Regions from separate parts of the Pseudomonas sp. SB113 genome, predicted to be linked through region 1. Evidence: predicted binding sites of a transcription regulator. Region 1 holds the regulator's gene; the other holds the start of a gene.
What was found. The regulator FliA, encoded in region 1, starts transcription of late flagellar genes. The targets are predictions, from matches to a motif close to CTAAAGTTTNNNNNNNNNNNGCCGNTAA.

Region 1 (8,820 bases):
AGAGTCAAAGCTTATGACCCACAGACCGGTAAAGGCTCGATTGCGCCGGATGATGGTGGGGATGACGTGTCAGTAGATCTGCGCAGTTCGGGTGGATACATGCTTTTGGAGGGCCGGAAAGTGTCGTTTCGGATGATTCATCGACCGGATGGCATCTATGCATGCGACGTCAAACTGATCTGACGACACCTGTGCAGGTCCGTAATTGAAGTGTTCGGAGAACGGCAATGGCAACGGGTACTGTGAAGTGGTTTAACGCGGAGAAGGGTTTTGGTTTTATTACGCCCGACGATGGTAGTGGGGATATTTTTGTCCACTATTCAGCGATCATTGGGGACGGGTTCAAGGCCCTTTTAGAAGGGCAAAAAGTTGAGTTTGGCGTCACCCAGGGCCAAAAAGGGCCCCAGGCCGAGAACGTAAAAGCCCTATAGAAAAAGCAGTTTGGGTCGTTTGAATGTTTCCCTCTCTGCGCCACCCCTGCACCGAAGCAAATGTGGGAAGGGGCAAGCCCCCTCCCACATTTGCTTCGTGTACATCCAATAAAACCTGGGCGCCTGTAGCGATCCACACCCTCAAAAGCAAAGTTGGAAGGCTTCTTGCAATACCGCCTCCAGGACGCCTTCCGGCGTCAAAAGTTTGCTTCAAGGAAACGAGGAATACCGGTGGTGGATCGCTCTCAAATGTTCAGCACGGCCCGTGGCACCCTGACTGACCTCTCGCGGGGCAATCTGGGTGTGCCGTTGTTGTTGCTGGTCATGCTGGCAATGATGATGTTGCCGATGCCGCCGTTCTTGTTGGACGTGTTCTTCACTTTCAACATCGCCCTCTCCGTCGTGGTGCTGCTGGTGTGTGTCTACGCCCTGCGGCCGCTGGATTTCGCGGTATTCCCGACGATTCTGCTGGTGGCGACCCTGCTGCGGCTCGCGCTGAACGTGGCGTCCACCCGAGTGGTAATGCTCCACGGTCAAGATGGCCACGCGGCTGCCGGTAAGGTGATCCAGGCCTTCGGTGAGGTGGTGATCGGCGGTAACTACGTGGTCGGTATCGTGGTGTTCGCCATCCTGATGATCATCAACTTTGTCGTGGTAACCAAGGGCGCCGGGCGGATTTCCGAGGTGAGCGCACGTTTTACCCTCGACGCGATGCCCGGCAAGCAGATGGCTATCGACGCCGACCTCAACGCCGGCCTGATCGACCAGAACCAGGCCAAGACCCGCCGTTTGGAAGTCGCCCAGGAAGCCGAGTTCTACGGTTCCATGGACGGTGCCAGCAAATTCGTGCGCGGTGACGCCATCGCCGGCCTGCTGATCCTGTTCATCAACCTGATCGGCGGCATGGCGGTCGGTATCTTCCAGCACGGCATGACCTTCGGCGATGCGGGCAAGGTGTACGCCTTGCTGACCATCGGTGACGGTTTAGTGGCGCAATTGCCATCACTGTTGTTATCTACAGCTGCCGCCATCATGGTGACCCGTGCGTCGGGCTCCGAAGACATGGGCAAGCAAATCAGCCGCCAGATGTTTGCTTCGCCCAAGGCGCTGGCCGTGGCGGCGGGCATCATGGCGATCATGGGGATCGTGCCTGGCATGCCCCATGTGTCGTTCCTGAGCATGGCGGCCATGGCGGGCGGTGGTGCCTACCTGTTCTGGAAGAAGCAAAACGCGGTCAAGGTCCAAGCCCTGCAAGAAGTTGCGCGCCAGCAGGAACTGTTGCCATCGCCGGCCCGCGCCCAGGAAACCAAGGAGTTGGGCTGGGACGACGTGACGCCAATCGACATGATTGGCCTGGAAGTCGGCTACCGCTTGATTCCGCTGGTCGACCGCAACCAGGGTGGCCAGTTGCTCGCGCGGATCAAGGGCGTGCGCAAGAAGCTGTCCCAGGACCTGGGCTTCCTGATGCCCACCGTGCATATCCGCGACAACCTCGACCTGGCACCCAGTGCCTACCGCCTGACCCTGATGGGCGTGATCCTGGCCGAAGCCGAGATCTACCCGGACCGCGAGCTGGCAATCAACCCCGGCCAGGTATTCGGCAGCCTCAACGGCATTACCGCCAAAGATCCGGCTTTTGGCCTGGACGCGGTGTGGATCGAAATCAGCCAGCGCAGCCAGGCGCAGTCCCTGGGCTACACCGTGGTGGACGCCAGTACCGTGGTTGCCACTCACCTCAATCAGATTCTGTACAAGCACTCCCACGAGCTGATCGGCCACGAAGAAGTCCAGCAATTGATGGGCTTGCTGGGCAAGGCTTCGCCAAAACTGGCAGAAGAGCTGGTGCCGGGCGTGCTGTCGTTGTCGCAACTGCTCAAGGTGCTGCAGGCGCTGCTGGCCGAACAGGTGCCCGTACGCGACATTCGCAGCATTGCCGAGGCCATCGCCAACAATGCCGCCAAGAGTCAAGATACTGCCGCGCTGGTGGCGGCGGTGCGTGTCGGATTGTCCCGCGCAATCGTGCAAAGCATTGTAGGGCTTGACTCCGAGCTGCCTGTGATCACCTTGGAACCAAGGTTGGAACAGATATTGCTCAATAGTATTCAGAAGGCAGGACAAGGCCAGGAAGAGGGCGTTCTGCTGGAGCCAAGCATGGCTGAGAAACTGCAGCGTTCGTTGATCGACGCCGCACAGCGCCAGGAAATGCAGGGCCAACCGGTGATTCTGCTGGTGGCAGGCCCGGTCCGGGCGATGTTGTCGCGGTTTGGACGTCTGGCAGTACCGAATTTGCACGTTTTGGCTTATCAGGAAATTCCTGACAACAAGCAAGTGACTATCGTCGCGACAGTAGGGCCCAACGGCTGAGGGTAGTGGGTTATGCAAGTTAAGCGTTTTTTCGCCGCCGATATGCGTCAGGCCATGAAACTGGTCCGCGATGAGCTGGGTGCCGATGCTGCGATTATCGGTAACCGTCGTATTGCCGGCGGTGTCGAGCTGACGGCTGCCCTGGATTACACCCCCTCGGCATTGGCGCCGCGTGTGCCGAACATGGAACTCGAAGACGAACTGCGCAAGACCGCTTCGCGCATCGTCTCGGCCCAGGCCGAACTGAGCATGCGTGGCGACAGCGATGCCACCACCAACCGCCAATTGTTCGCCGGCCTGCCGCTGACCGCCGCCGAACCGCTGGTTGAGCCAACGTTCATCGAACCGCCGCGTCCTGCCGCGCCAGCCCCGGCCGCCGCAGTCGATCAGCGTGTATTCGACTCGATGCGTTTTGAACTCAACGGCCTGCGCGAGCTGCTGGAAGTGCAGCTGGGCTCGCTGGCCTGGACCCAGCTGCAAGGCAGCAAACCGCACCAGGCCAACCTCTGGCGCCGCCTGCAACGCATTGGCCTGTCCGGCCCGCTGTCCCGTGACCTGCTGGCCCTGACCACCGAAATCGAAGAGCCTCGCCAGGCCTGGCGCATGTTGCTGGCCCACCTGGCGCGGATGATCGCCACCCCGGAAATCGAACCCCTGGAAGAGGGCGGTGTGATCGCCATGGTCGGCCCTGCCGGCATGGGCAAGACCACCACCCTCGCCAAGCTGGCGGCGCGCTATGTGCTCAAGTACGGCGCGAATAACATCGCGCTGGTGAGCATGGACAGCTACCGCATCGGCGCCCAGGAACAGCTCAAGACCTTGGGCCGTATCCTCAATGTGCCGGTCACCCACGTCGACCCGGGCCAATCCCTGGCCAACGCGCTCGACCCGTTGCTGCGCAAACGCGTAGTGCTGATCGACACCGCTGGCCTGCAAGCCAGCGATCCGGCATTGCGCATGCAGCTGGAAAGCCTGGCCGGGCGTGGCATCAAGTCGAAAAATTACCTGGTGCTTGCAACCACCAGCCAGAAACAGGTTCTTACCGCTGCGTACCACAGCTACAAGCGTTGCGGTTTGGCCGGTTGCATCCTGACTAAACTGGATGAAACCGCCAGCCTGGGCGAAGTGTTGAGCCTGGCTATCAGCCATGAACTACCGGTTGCCTACCTGACCGACGGGCCGCGGATCCCGGATGATTTGCATCTGCCGCGCCGTCATCAGTTGGTCAGCCGCGCCGTCAGCGTGCAAATGCAAGAAGAGCCTAGCGAGGAAGCGATGGCCGACATGTTCGCCGACCTCTATCACAACCCGGCAAAACGGGTGGGTTGAGGCGTGATGAACACCGTGAAATGTACCTACATCGATGGTCTGCAAGCGATTCACGCGGCCAAGCCATGTAGCCTGCGTCTAAGCAAGACAAGGTAAAGAAATAAAATGGGCAGCATGCATCCCGTACAGGTGATCGCGGTGACCGGCGGCAAAGGTGGCGTCGGGAAAACTAACGTGTCAGTGAATTTGTCCCTGGCCCTGGCAGAGCTTGGCCGTCGCGTCATGCTGCTGGATGCTGACCTGGGGCTGGCGAACGTCGACGTTCTGCTGGGGCTGACGCCCAAACACACGCTTGCCGATGTGATCGAGGGGCGCTGTGAGCTGCGCGACGTGCTGCTCCAGGGCCCTGGCGGGATCCGCATCGTGCCGGCCGCCTCCGGCACCCAGAGCATGGTGCACCTGAGCCCGGCGCAGCATGCCGGCCTGATCCAGGCATTCAGTGACATCGGCGACAACCTCGACGTGCTGGTGATCGACACCGCCGCCGGGATCGGCGAGTCCGTGGTCAGCTTCGTGCGCGCGGCGCAGGAAGTCTTGCTGGTGGTCTGCGATGAACCCACCTCGATCACCGACGCCTACGCCCTGATCAAACTGCTTAACCGTGACTACGGCATGAACCGCTTCCGCGTCTTGGCCAACATGGCCCAGAGCCCGCAGGAAGGTCGCAACCTGTTCGCCAAGTTGACCAAGGTCACGGATCGCTTTCTCGATGTCGCCTTACAATACGTCGGTGCGGTTCCTTACGACGAGTGTGTGCGCAAGGCTGTGCAAAAGCAGCGTGCAGTCTACGAAGCGTTCCCTCGTTCCAAATGCGCATTGGCGTTCAAGGCTATTGCCCAGAAGGTCGATACCTGGCCGTTGCCCGCCAACCCTCGGGGGCATCTGGAGTTTTTCGTCGAGCGATTGGTGCATCAGACGAGTGCGGGACCGGTGCTATGACAGCGAACGGCTATAACGTGTACAAGAAATCTGCCCGTGACAGCCAGGGCGAATTGATCGAGCGCTATGCGCCGCTGGTCAAGCGCATTGCCTATCACCTGTTGGCACGCCTGCCCGCCAGCGTCCAGGTCGAAGACCTGATCCAGGCGGGCATGATCGGCCTGCTCGAAGTGTCGACCAAGTACGACGCGAGCAAGGGCGCGAGCTTCGAGACTTATGCGGGGATCCGCATCCGTGGCGCGATGCTCGACGAGGTGCGCAAGGGTGACTGGGCGCCGCGTTCGGTGCACCGAAATACCCGCATGGTCAGTGACGCAATTCGTGCAATTGAAGCAAAAACCGGTCGCGACGCTAAAGATCACGAAGTTGCGGCCGAACTCCAATTGAGTCTCGACGATTATTACGGGATTTTGAACGATACCTTGGGCAGCCGCCTGTTCAGTTTCGACGACCTGTTGCAGGACGGCGAACACGAAGGGCTGCATGAGGACGGCGCGAGCGCTCATATGGAGCCGTCGCGTGACCTGGAAGATGAGCGTTTCCAGGGGGCGTTGGCGGACGCCATTGCCAACTTGCCGGAGCGCGAGCGGTTGGTGTTGGCGCTGTACTACGACGAAGAGCTGAACCTCAAGGAAATCGGTGAGGTCCTGGGGGTCAGCGAATCGCGTGTCAGCCAGTTGCACAGCCAGTGCGCCGCCCGCTTGCGGGGGCGTTTGGGAGAGTGGCGAGCGCGCTGACAGGCAGTGTGGGGGAGCATTGCAACGCGATACCGCGAAGGTGATAGGCCTTCGCGGGCTCGGGCCGTGGTGCCCCCGGCAGTCCTTTTTGTGTAATGCCTGTTGATTGAAATGGCGCGTCCAGGTGCTGGGCGCGTTTAAGACTGCTTGGAGGTCGAATTGGACAAGAACATGAAAATCCTCATCGTTGATGACTTCTCAACGATGCGGCGGATCATAAAAAACCTGTTGCGTGACCTTGGGTTCACAAACACGGTCGAGGCGGATGACGGCCTTACGGCGATTCCGATCCTCAACAGCGGGAGCATCGACTTTCTGGTAACGGACTGGAACATGCCGGGCATGACCGGTATCGACTTGTTGCGCCACGTGCGTGCCGACGAAAAATTGCGCAGCCTCCCCGTGTTGATGGTGACCGCCGAAGCCAAGCGTGAACAGATCATCGAAGCCGCCCAGGCCGGGGTCAACGGTTACGTAGTCAAACCATTCACTGCACAGGCCTTGAAAGAGAAGATCGAAAAGATCTTCGAACGCATCCACGGCTAATGCCATCGCGGGGGAGCTATGGAGCATAAAGAAACGTCACAGGGCGACTTTGAGTCGACCCTGAAAAAGCATGCTCACCAGTTGGTCGACAGCCTTGAAAAAGGCCATTTCGGCGACGCTGTGCAGTTAATCCATGAGCTTAACCAGACCCGTGACCGCGGCCTGTACCAGGAAGTGGGCAAGCTCACACGCGAGCTGCACAGTGCGATCGTCAATTTCCAGATTGACCCGCACATGCCCCAGGCCGAAGAGATTTCGCAGATCACCGACGCCACCGAACGCCTGTCCTATGTGGTCAGGCTGACCGAGGCGGCGGCCAACCGCACCATGGACCTGGTGGAAAACGCCACGCCTCTGGTTAACGGCATGGCCACGGAAGCCCAGGCCCTGAGCGTTGACTGGGGCCGCTTCATGCGCCGTGAAGTCGGTGCAGAAGAGTTTCGTGAGCTGGCCCGTCGGGTTGAAGGGTTTTTGTCACGCAGCGAGCAGGAAAACCGCACGGTTTCCAGCAACCTCAATGACATTCTGCTCGCCCAGGATTACCAGGACCTGACCGGTCAGGTGATCAAGCGTGTGACCCAGTTGGTCACCGAAGTGGAAAGCAACCTGCTCAAATTGGTACTCATGGCCGGCCAGGTCGACCGTTTTGCCGGCATCGAACATGACCGCGAAGCGATCCTCTCTGAAAAAGATCCACAAAAACATCTCGCCAAGGGTGAAGGTCCGCAGATTCATGCCGATAAACGTGAAGACGTTGTGTCAGGTCAGGATGACGTAGATGACCTGTTATCCAGTTTAGGCTTCTAAGGAGCACCCACATGAGCTTCGGCGCCGATGAAGAGATCCTTCAGGATTTCCTTGTAGAGGCCGGCGAAATTTTAGAGCAACTGTCCGAACAACTGGTCGAGCTGGAAAGCCGCCCGGATGATGCGAACCTGCTCAATGCAATTTTTCGCGGTTTTCATACTGTAAAAGGGGGCGCCGGCTTCCTCCAGCTCCATGAGCTGGTGGAGTGCTGCCACATCGCCGAGAACGTGTTCGACATCCTGCGCAAGGGTGAGCGTCACGTTGATTCGGAGTTGATGGACGTGATTCTCGAAGCACTGGATGCGGTCAACGGCATGTTCAGCGAAGTTCGCGAGCGTGCCCCGATCACCGCAGCCACTCCGGAACTGCTGGCCGCCCTGGCGCGCTACGCAGAGCCGGCCGACACCTCGGCAGCGCCGGTGGTCGAAGCCGCACCGGAACCGGTGGCGGAGCCTGAAGCGGATGTGACGGACAGCGAGTTCGAGCAACTGCTCAGCTCCCTCAGCGCCGTCAAGGCCGAGGCCGAAGCGCCGGCAGCCGTTGCCCCGGCTGCCGCGCCGAGCAGCGAAGACATTACCGACGCTGAGTTCGAGTCTTTGCTCGACCAATTGCACGGCAAAGGCCAGTTCGCGGCTGATGCCGTGGCCCCTGCCGCCGCTGCTGCGGATGCGCCTGCCGCGCCTGCCAGCACCGACATCACTGACGACGAATTCGAAGCGTTGCTCGACCAATTGCATGGCAAGGGCACCTTCGCGGCCGACGCCTTGCCGGCAGTCGCCGCTACAGCCGCAGCACCGGCTGCCGGTGCCAAGCCGGCGGACGATGGGTTGATCTCCGATCACGAATTCGAAGCGCTGCTGGACGATCTGCACGGCAAGGGCAAGTTCACCGAAGTCGCCCCAGCCCCAGCCGCCGCTGCGGCCACGGCGGCACCGGTTGCCGCCAAAGCCGCCGCCGCGCCAGCCGCCAAGCCTGCGCCTGCGCCGGCTGCTGCCCCGGCGCCAGCGCGTGCCGCCGCCGCACCGGTCGCGGAAAAACCGGCCAGTGAAGCCGAAACCACCGTACGGGTCGATACCGCGCGGCTGGACGACATCATGAACATGGTCGGCGAACTGGTACTGGTGCGTAACCGCCTGGTGCGCCTGGGCCTGAGCAGCGGCGATGAAGCCATGCAGAAGGCCGTGTCGAACCTCGACGTGGTCACCGCCGACCTGCAAACCGCGGTGATGAAAACGCGGATGCAACCGATCAAGAAAGTCTTCGGCCGCTTCCCGCGCCTGGTTCGCGACCTCGCGCGCCAGCTGAAGAAAGAGATCAACCTGGAACTGGTGGGTGAAGAAACCGACCTCGACAAAAACCTTGTCGAGGCCCTGGCCGACCCGCTGGTCCACTTGGTGCGCAACGCTGTCGACCACGGTGTCGAAACCCCGGAAGAACGCGAAGCCTCGGGCAAGTCCCGTGGCGGCAAGGTGATCCTGGCGGCGGAGCAGGAAGGCGACCACATCCTGCTGTCGATCACCGATGACGGCAAGGGCATGGACCCGACCATTCTGCGCAATATCGCGGTCAAGCGTGGCGTGATGGACAAGGACGCCGCCGACCGCCTCACCGACACTGAGTGCTACAACCTGATCTTCGCCCCTGGCTTTTCGACCAAGACCGAGATC
Region 2 (6,821 bases), on a different contig from region 1:
TTCGGCCGCGCCGATATCGGCCTGTTGGGCTACAGCCTCAACGCCCTGGGCATCAGCTACAACTACGCGGCCAACACCATGGACGCCTGGGTCACAGTGCTGGTGATGGATGTGTGGCACTGGACCTCGCTGGTGGCGCTGCTGTGCTACTCCGGGCTGCGGGCCATCCCGGATGTGTACTACCAGGCGGCGCGTATCGATCGGGCTTCGGCGTGGGCGGTGTTCCGACATATCCAGTTGCCGAAGATGAAAAGCGTGCTGCTGATCGCGGTGATGCTGCGCTTCATGGACAGCTTCATGATCTACACCGAACCCTTCGTCCTCACGGGCGGGGGGCCGGGTAATGCCACCACCTTCCTCAGTCAGACGCTGACCCAGATGGCCGTAGGCCAATTCGACCTGGGCCCGGCGGCGGCGTTTTCCCTGGTGTATTTCCTGATCATCCTGTTGGTGTCCTGGCTGTTCTACACCGCCATGACCCACTCCGACGCCAACCGCTGAGGCCGCCAACATGAGCAAGCGCAAGGTTATTCCGCTGCTGATCTACATCCTGTTCCTGCTGGTGCCGATCTACTGGCTGCTGAACATGTCCTTCAAGAGCAACACCGAAATCCTCGGCGGGCTGACCCTGTTTCCGCAGGATTTCACCCTGGCCAACTACAAGGTGATCTTCACCGACCCGAGCTGGTACACCGGTTACCTCAACTCGCTGTACTACGTGAGCCTGAACACGGTGATTTCCCTGAGCGTGGCGTTGCCGGCAGCCTATGCCTTCTCGCGCTACCGCTTCCTGGGTGACAAGCACCTGTTTTTCTGGCTGCTGACCAACCGCATGGCGCCACCCGCAGTGTTCCTGCTGCCGTTTTTCCAGCTGTATTCGTCCATCGGCCTGTTCGATACGCACATCGCCGTGGCCCTGGCCCACTGCCTGTTCAACGTACCGCTGGCGGTGTGGATCCTGGAGGGCTTCATGTCCGGGGTGCCCAAGGAAATCGACGAAACTGCCTACATCGACGGCTACAGTTTTCCCAAGTTCTTCGTGAAGATTTTTATCCCGTTGATCGGCTCCGGCATCGGTGTGACGGCGTTTTTCTGCTTCATGTTTTCCTGGGTCGAGTTGCTGCTGGCGCGTACCCTGACCTCGGTCAACGCCAAGCCTATCGCGGCGGTGATGACCCGCACGGTGTCGGCGTCGGGGATCGATTGGGGCGTGCTGGCAGCGGCGGGGGTGTTGACCATCCTGCCCGGCATGCTGGTGATCTGGTTTGTTCGCAACCACGTGGCCAAGGGCTTTGCCCTGGGCCGGGTCTGAGGAGTCGATGATGGAATGGATGGCCTGGACCACCCCCACTGCACTGTTCTTTGGCGGCATTGCCCTGATTCTGGCGGGCATGACCACCTGGGAGCTGCGCTCGCCGAGCATCCCTCGGCGCGGCTTGCTACCGATCAGCACCACCCGTGGTGATCGCTTGTTTATCGGTCTTCTCGGCAGCGCCTACCTGCATTTGCTGGTGATCGGCGTTACCGACTGGAGCATCTGGGTAGCGTCCGCGCTCTCCCTGGTATGGCTGTTGAGTGTGATGCGTTGGGGCTAGTGCCCTTATGAATAAACAACCAGGAGGTCTCTATGTTGAATAAAAACAATAAGCTGCGACATAGCATTTCATTGGCCGCCGTACTGGCCCTCAGCGGTTTGAGCGCCACGGCCTGGGCCGATGCGTACGAAGATGCCGCGAAAAAATGGATCGGCAGCGAGTTCAAACCGTCCACGCTCACCGAAGCCCAGCAGCTCGAAGAGTTGAAGTGGTTTATCAAGGCGGCGGAACCGTTTCGTGGGATGAAGATCAACGTGGTGTCGGAAACCCTCACCACCCACGAGTACGAGTCCAAGGTGCTGGCCAAGGCCTTCAGTGAAATCACCGGCATCAAGCTGACCCACGACCTGCTGCAGGAAGGCGACGTGGTGGAGAAGCTGCAGACCCAGATGCAGTCCGACAAGAATATCTATGACGGCTGGGTCAACGATTCCGACTTGATCGGTACGCACTTTCGCTATGGCAAGACCGAATCCATTACCGACCTGATGGCCAACGAAGGCAAGGCCTTCACCTCGCCCACCCTGGATATCAAGGACTTTATCGGCATCTCCTTCACCACCGCGCCGGACGGCAAGGTCTACCAACTGCCCGACCAGCAATTCGCCAACCTCTATTGGTTCCGCGCCGACTGGTTCGAGCGTCCGGAGCTGAAAGCCAAGTTCAAGGAAAAATACGGCTATGAGCTGGGCGTGCCGGTGAACTGGTCGGCCTACGAAGACATCGCCAAATTCTTCAGTGAAGACGTCAAGGAAATCGACGGCAAGCGCATCTATGGGCACATGGACTACGGCAAGAAAGACCCGTCCCTGGGCTGGCGTTTCACCGATGCCTGGTTCTCCATGGCCGGTGGCGGCGACAAGGGCCTGCCCAACGGTTTGCCGGTGGACGAGTGGGGCATCCGCGTGGAGGACTGCCACCCGGTGGGCTCCAGCGTGACCCGTGGCGGTGACACCAACGGCCCTGCCGCGGTGTTCGCCACGCAGAAATACGTGGACTGGATGAAAGCCTACGCGCCACCGGAAGCGGCGGGCATGACCTTCTCCGAATCCGGCCCGGTGCCGTCCCAGGGCAACATCGCCCAGCAGATCTTCTGGTACACCGCGTTTACCGCCGATATGACCAAGCCGGGCCTGCCGGTGGTGAACGCCGACGGCACGCCGAAGTGGCGCATGGCGCCGTCGCCGGTCGGGCCGTATTGGGAAAAGGGCATGAAGAAGGGGTATCAGGACGTGGGTTCCTGGACGTTCCTCAAGTCGACGCCGGAGAAGCAGAAACTCGCGGCCTGGCTGTATGCGCAGTTCGTGACCTCGAAAACCGTGTCGCTGAAGAAAACCATCGTCGGCCTGACGCCGATTCGTGAGTCCGACATCAACTCACAGGCCATGACCGACATGGCGCCGAAACTCGGTGGCCTGGTGGAGTTCTACCGCAGCCCGGCGCGGGTCGAGTGGACCCCGACCGGCACCAACGTGCCGGACTACCCGCGCCTGGCGCAACTGTGGTGGAGCAACATCGCCGCCGCCGCCAGCGGCGAGAAAACCCCGCAACAGGCCCTCGACAACCTGGCCAAGGAGCAGGACGCGATCATGACGCGCCTGGAACGCTCCAAGGTGCAGCCGGTATGCGGCCCGAAAATGAACCCCGAGCGTGACGCGCAATACTGGTTCGACCAGCCGGGCGCGCCGAAACCGAAACTGGCCAACGAGAAACCAAAAGGCGAAACCGTGGCCTACGGCGACCTGCTCAAGCAGTGGGAGGCAGCGCGTAAGTAAACGTCCCCGGGCGTGGAACACAAAACGGCACCCAGGTGCCGTTTTGTTTTGTTGCAAACATAAAGCTGCTGCGCGCGTTAGTCAGGCAATCCTGAGTATGGGTAGCTTACTCTCGTGGAGGCCTTCGGGCCGACCATGTCGTTGGCTTTGACCGAGTACATATCCGTTGCTGCGGTAACGGCTGCCTATGGTTCCGCTCTTACAGCGGGTCACTTTTGGAAAGACCCAAAAGTAACCAAAAGGTCTTCGCCCCAACACTCGGCACCTCGCCTAGGCTCGGTGTGCCCTCACTCCGGCTTTGGAGCGTGGGCCGCCGCGATGGGCCATCCATGGCCCAGCGCGGCTAACCCGGCGTCCTGCCGGGTTACCCACGCTCCAAAGCCTGCGTTCGGCCAGCGTGTTTGACGGGGCGATTTGAGATCAAAAGCCAAAGCGCGGCGGCCTTAGAGCCGACCGGAGTTGGGTCTGGTGTACTGGGTTAAAAATGTGGGAGGGGGCTTGCCCCCGATAGCGATGAGTCAGTCAACCCAAGTATCACTGACCCACCCTCATCGGGGGCAAGTCGAATCGTCGCACCGCCCCTCCCACATTTGGATCTCCATCCAGCAGGTAGACCTCAGCCTGCTTTTGCTCTGCTTTTGCTCTGGCTTTTGATCTTGATCCTAGGCGCCCCGTTAACCACGCTGGCCGAACGCAGGCTTGAATCCGTGGGTAACCCGGCAGGACGCCGGGTTAGCCGTCCTGGGCCAAGGATGGCCCATGACGGCGGCCCACGGATTCAAGCCTTCGTTCGGGCATACCGAGCCTAGGCGAGGTACCGAGTGGTGGGGCAAGAGCCCTTTGGTTACTTTGGGGCTCTTTTCCAAAGTGACCCGCCGTAAGGGCGGAACCAATATCAGCCGTTACCGCAGCAACGGATATGTACTCGATAAAACCCAACGACATGGTCGGCCCAAAGGCCGCCACGGAACCAACCTCCCTCACCACAGCGAGATTTTTCAGCCTGAAAGACAGACTCGCTAGCCAGCGCTGCAACAACCCCCTGTTCCGTAAACCACCGCTGATCCTTCAGCAACAAGGCTCCAGGACTGCCAAGCCTGTCACCCACCGGTCATAAACCAGACGGAAGGCACCTAAGTCGCCTCAAGTTGCGAGGTACCGAGCAGATAATAACTAAGTCACCTACATCCGCAACAACGTTCAAGGATCGAACTCATGCCCCAGCGCCATTCCAGCAGCATGCCTCTTCCCGTTTATCCACGTTTTCGCTGGTTCGCTTTGATCCCGGTCGTGCCTGCCGTTTTGTGGATACTCGTGCAATCAACCTCGCCGGCCAATCTGTTGGCCTGCACAGTACTGGTGCTGATCGGCATCGGTGCCTGTGCCTGGAGCGCGGGTTCGCAGCGCAACGCCATGCTGCGAGCGATTGCGCGGGCGCAGGCGGATCAGTCAGAGGTGGACGCGGCGCACAACGGCATGGCCTCTCGTGCACAGCTCGATGAGGTATTGCTGGGCGCCATGCCGATCTGGGCCAAGCAGGTGGAAAGCTCGCGGCATCAGACCGAAGAAGCGATTGTGAGCCTGGCCAACCGTTTCACCGGGATCGCCGCACGATTGCAGGAAACGGTACAAGCCTCGCAGCACGCGGCCGGCGAACTGGATGGGCAGGCCGCCGACGGCGCGCTCGAGGTGCTGGCCCGCAGTGACAGCGAGCTGAGCCAGGTGATCAATTCGCTCAAGGCCACTCAAACCAGCCGTGACCAGACCCTGGCCCAGGTCCGCAGCCTTACCGCCTACACCGGCGAACTGCGCACCATGGCCGCCGATGTGGCGGCGATTGCCGCACAAACCAACCTGCTGGCCCTCAACGCAGCCATCGAGGCGGCGCGGGCCGGTGAGGCCGGGCGCGGCTTCGCGGTGGTGGCCGATGCGGTGCGCAGCCTGTCGAGCAAATCCAGTGAAACCGGCCAGCAGATGTCGGCCAAGGTCGACATCATCAATAACGCCATTACTCAATTGGTGCAGGCCGCGTCCAGCAATGCCGACCAGGACAGTCATTCAGTGGCCGAGTCCGAAAACAGTATTCAAGTGGTGCTCGAACGCTTCCAGAACATCACCGGGCGTTTGGCCGAATCCGCTGACCTGCTCAAGCAGGAAAGCTACGGCATCCGGGATGAGATGACTGAGGTGTTGGTCAACCTGCAGTTCCAGGACCGGGTCAGCCAGATCCTCAGCCACGTGCGAGACAACATGCACGCCCTGCATGACCACCTCCTGCAGGCCAGCCAGGCCCCGGACCAGGCGGTGGCCGTCGACGCCCGCCAATGGCTGGCGCGCATGGAAGCCACCTATGCCACCGACGAGCAACGGCGCCTCCATCGTGGCGAAGCGGCCGTGCAGCAGAATTCTCAAGACATTACTTTCTTTTAGGAGCACATCATGGCGAAGAATGTATTAGTGGTCGACGACTCCAGCAGCGTGCGGCAGGTGGTCGGCATTGCCTTGAAAAGCGCCGGTTACGACGTTATCGAGGCCAGCGACGGCAAGGATGCCCTGGGTAAGCTGACCGGGCAGAAAGTGCACCTGATCATCAGCGACGTGAACATGCCCAACATGGACGGCATCACCTTCGTCAAGGAGGTCAAGAAGCTGGCCAACTACAAGTTCACCCCGATCATCATGCTGACCACCGAATCCCAGGAGTCGAAGAAGGCCGAGGGCCAGGCCGCCGGCGCCAAGGCGTGGGTGGTCAAGCCGTTCCAGCCGGCGCAGATGTTGGCAGCGGTGTCTAAACTGATCCTGCCCTGATCCCCGGCGCCAGGGAGGCTCCCATGCCGATAAGCACTGAAACAGTCGACGACACTGCCCGCGTGTGCATTGACGGCGAGCTTACGATCTACACCGTAGCGGAACTGGCGGGTGCGTTGCTGCCGCAGATAGGCGCGGCACCCCGCCTGGAGTTGGACCTGTCGCAGGTCACGGAAATGGATGGCGCCGGCCTGCAGTTGCTCGCCGTCATCGGGCGTGAAGCCGGCATCGCCGGTACAGCCTTGAGCGTGACCGGCCAGAGCCAGGTGGTTATGCAGGCGCTCCAACTGTGTCGCAGCGCGGCTTCATAGTCAGCGCTTCCCACGTTTTTTGATCGACAAGGAAAGTCCCGGTGAGCATCAATCTCGATCAGGCACAGCAGACATTTATCGTAGAGGCGCGCGAGCTGTTGCAGGCCATGGAGCAATCCCTGCTGCAACTGGAAAGCGAGCCCGGCGACCAGGATGCCATCGGCGCGATTTTCCGCGCCGCGCACACCATCAAGGGTTCGGCGGGCCTTTTCGGTCTGGCGTCGATCGTGGGGTTCACGCATATCGTCGAAGACGTGCTTGACCGCCTGCGCGAAGGCAATGTGGCGGTGGACGCCGCATTGATCGCGCTGCTGCTCAAGTGCGGCGACCAC

Region 2: the regulator FliA is predicted to act here: its motif matches at 4,513-4,540, upstream of AB1462_RS28680 (methyl-accepting chemotaxis protein).

The regions. Positions count from the first base shown of each region.
Region 1 is NZ_JBFMHW010000007.1:161,259-170,078, forward strand. It holds gene AB1462_RS11810 (cold-shock protein) at 228-431, shown strand; gene flhA (flagellar biosynthesis protein FlhA) at 666-2,795, shown strand; gene flhF (flagellar biosynthesis protein FlhF) at 2,808-4,124, shown strand; gene fleN (flagellar synthesis regulator FleN) at 4,230-5,063, shown strand; gene fliA (RNA polymerase sigma factor FliA) at 5,060-5,800, shown strand; gene AB1462_RS11835 (chemotaxis response regulator CheY) at 5,972-6,346, shown strand; gene AB1462_RS11840 (protein phosphatase CheZ) at 6,365-7,153, shown strand; gene AB1462_RS11845 (chemotaxis protein CheA) at 7,165-8,820, shown strand, end outside.
Region 2 is NZ_JBFMHW010000034.1:44,489-51,309, reverse strand. It holds gene AB1462_RS28700 (carbohydrate ABC transporter permease) at 1-501, shown strand, start outside; gene AB1462_RS28695 (carbohydrate ABC transporter permease) at 512-1,312, shown strand; gene AB1462_RS28690 (DUF2160 domain-containing protein) at 1,323-1,595, shown strand; gene AB1462_RS28685 (ABC transporter substrate-binding protein) at 1,628-3,370, shown strand; gene AB1462_RS28680 (methyl-accepting chemotaxis protein) at 4,586-5,800, shown strand; gene AB1462_RS28675 (response regulator) at 5,810-6,178, shown strand; gene AB1462_RS28670 (lipid asymmetry maintenance protein MlaB) at 6,202-6,489, shown strand; gene AB1462_RS28665 (chemotaxis protein CheA) at 6,531-6,821, shown strand, end outside.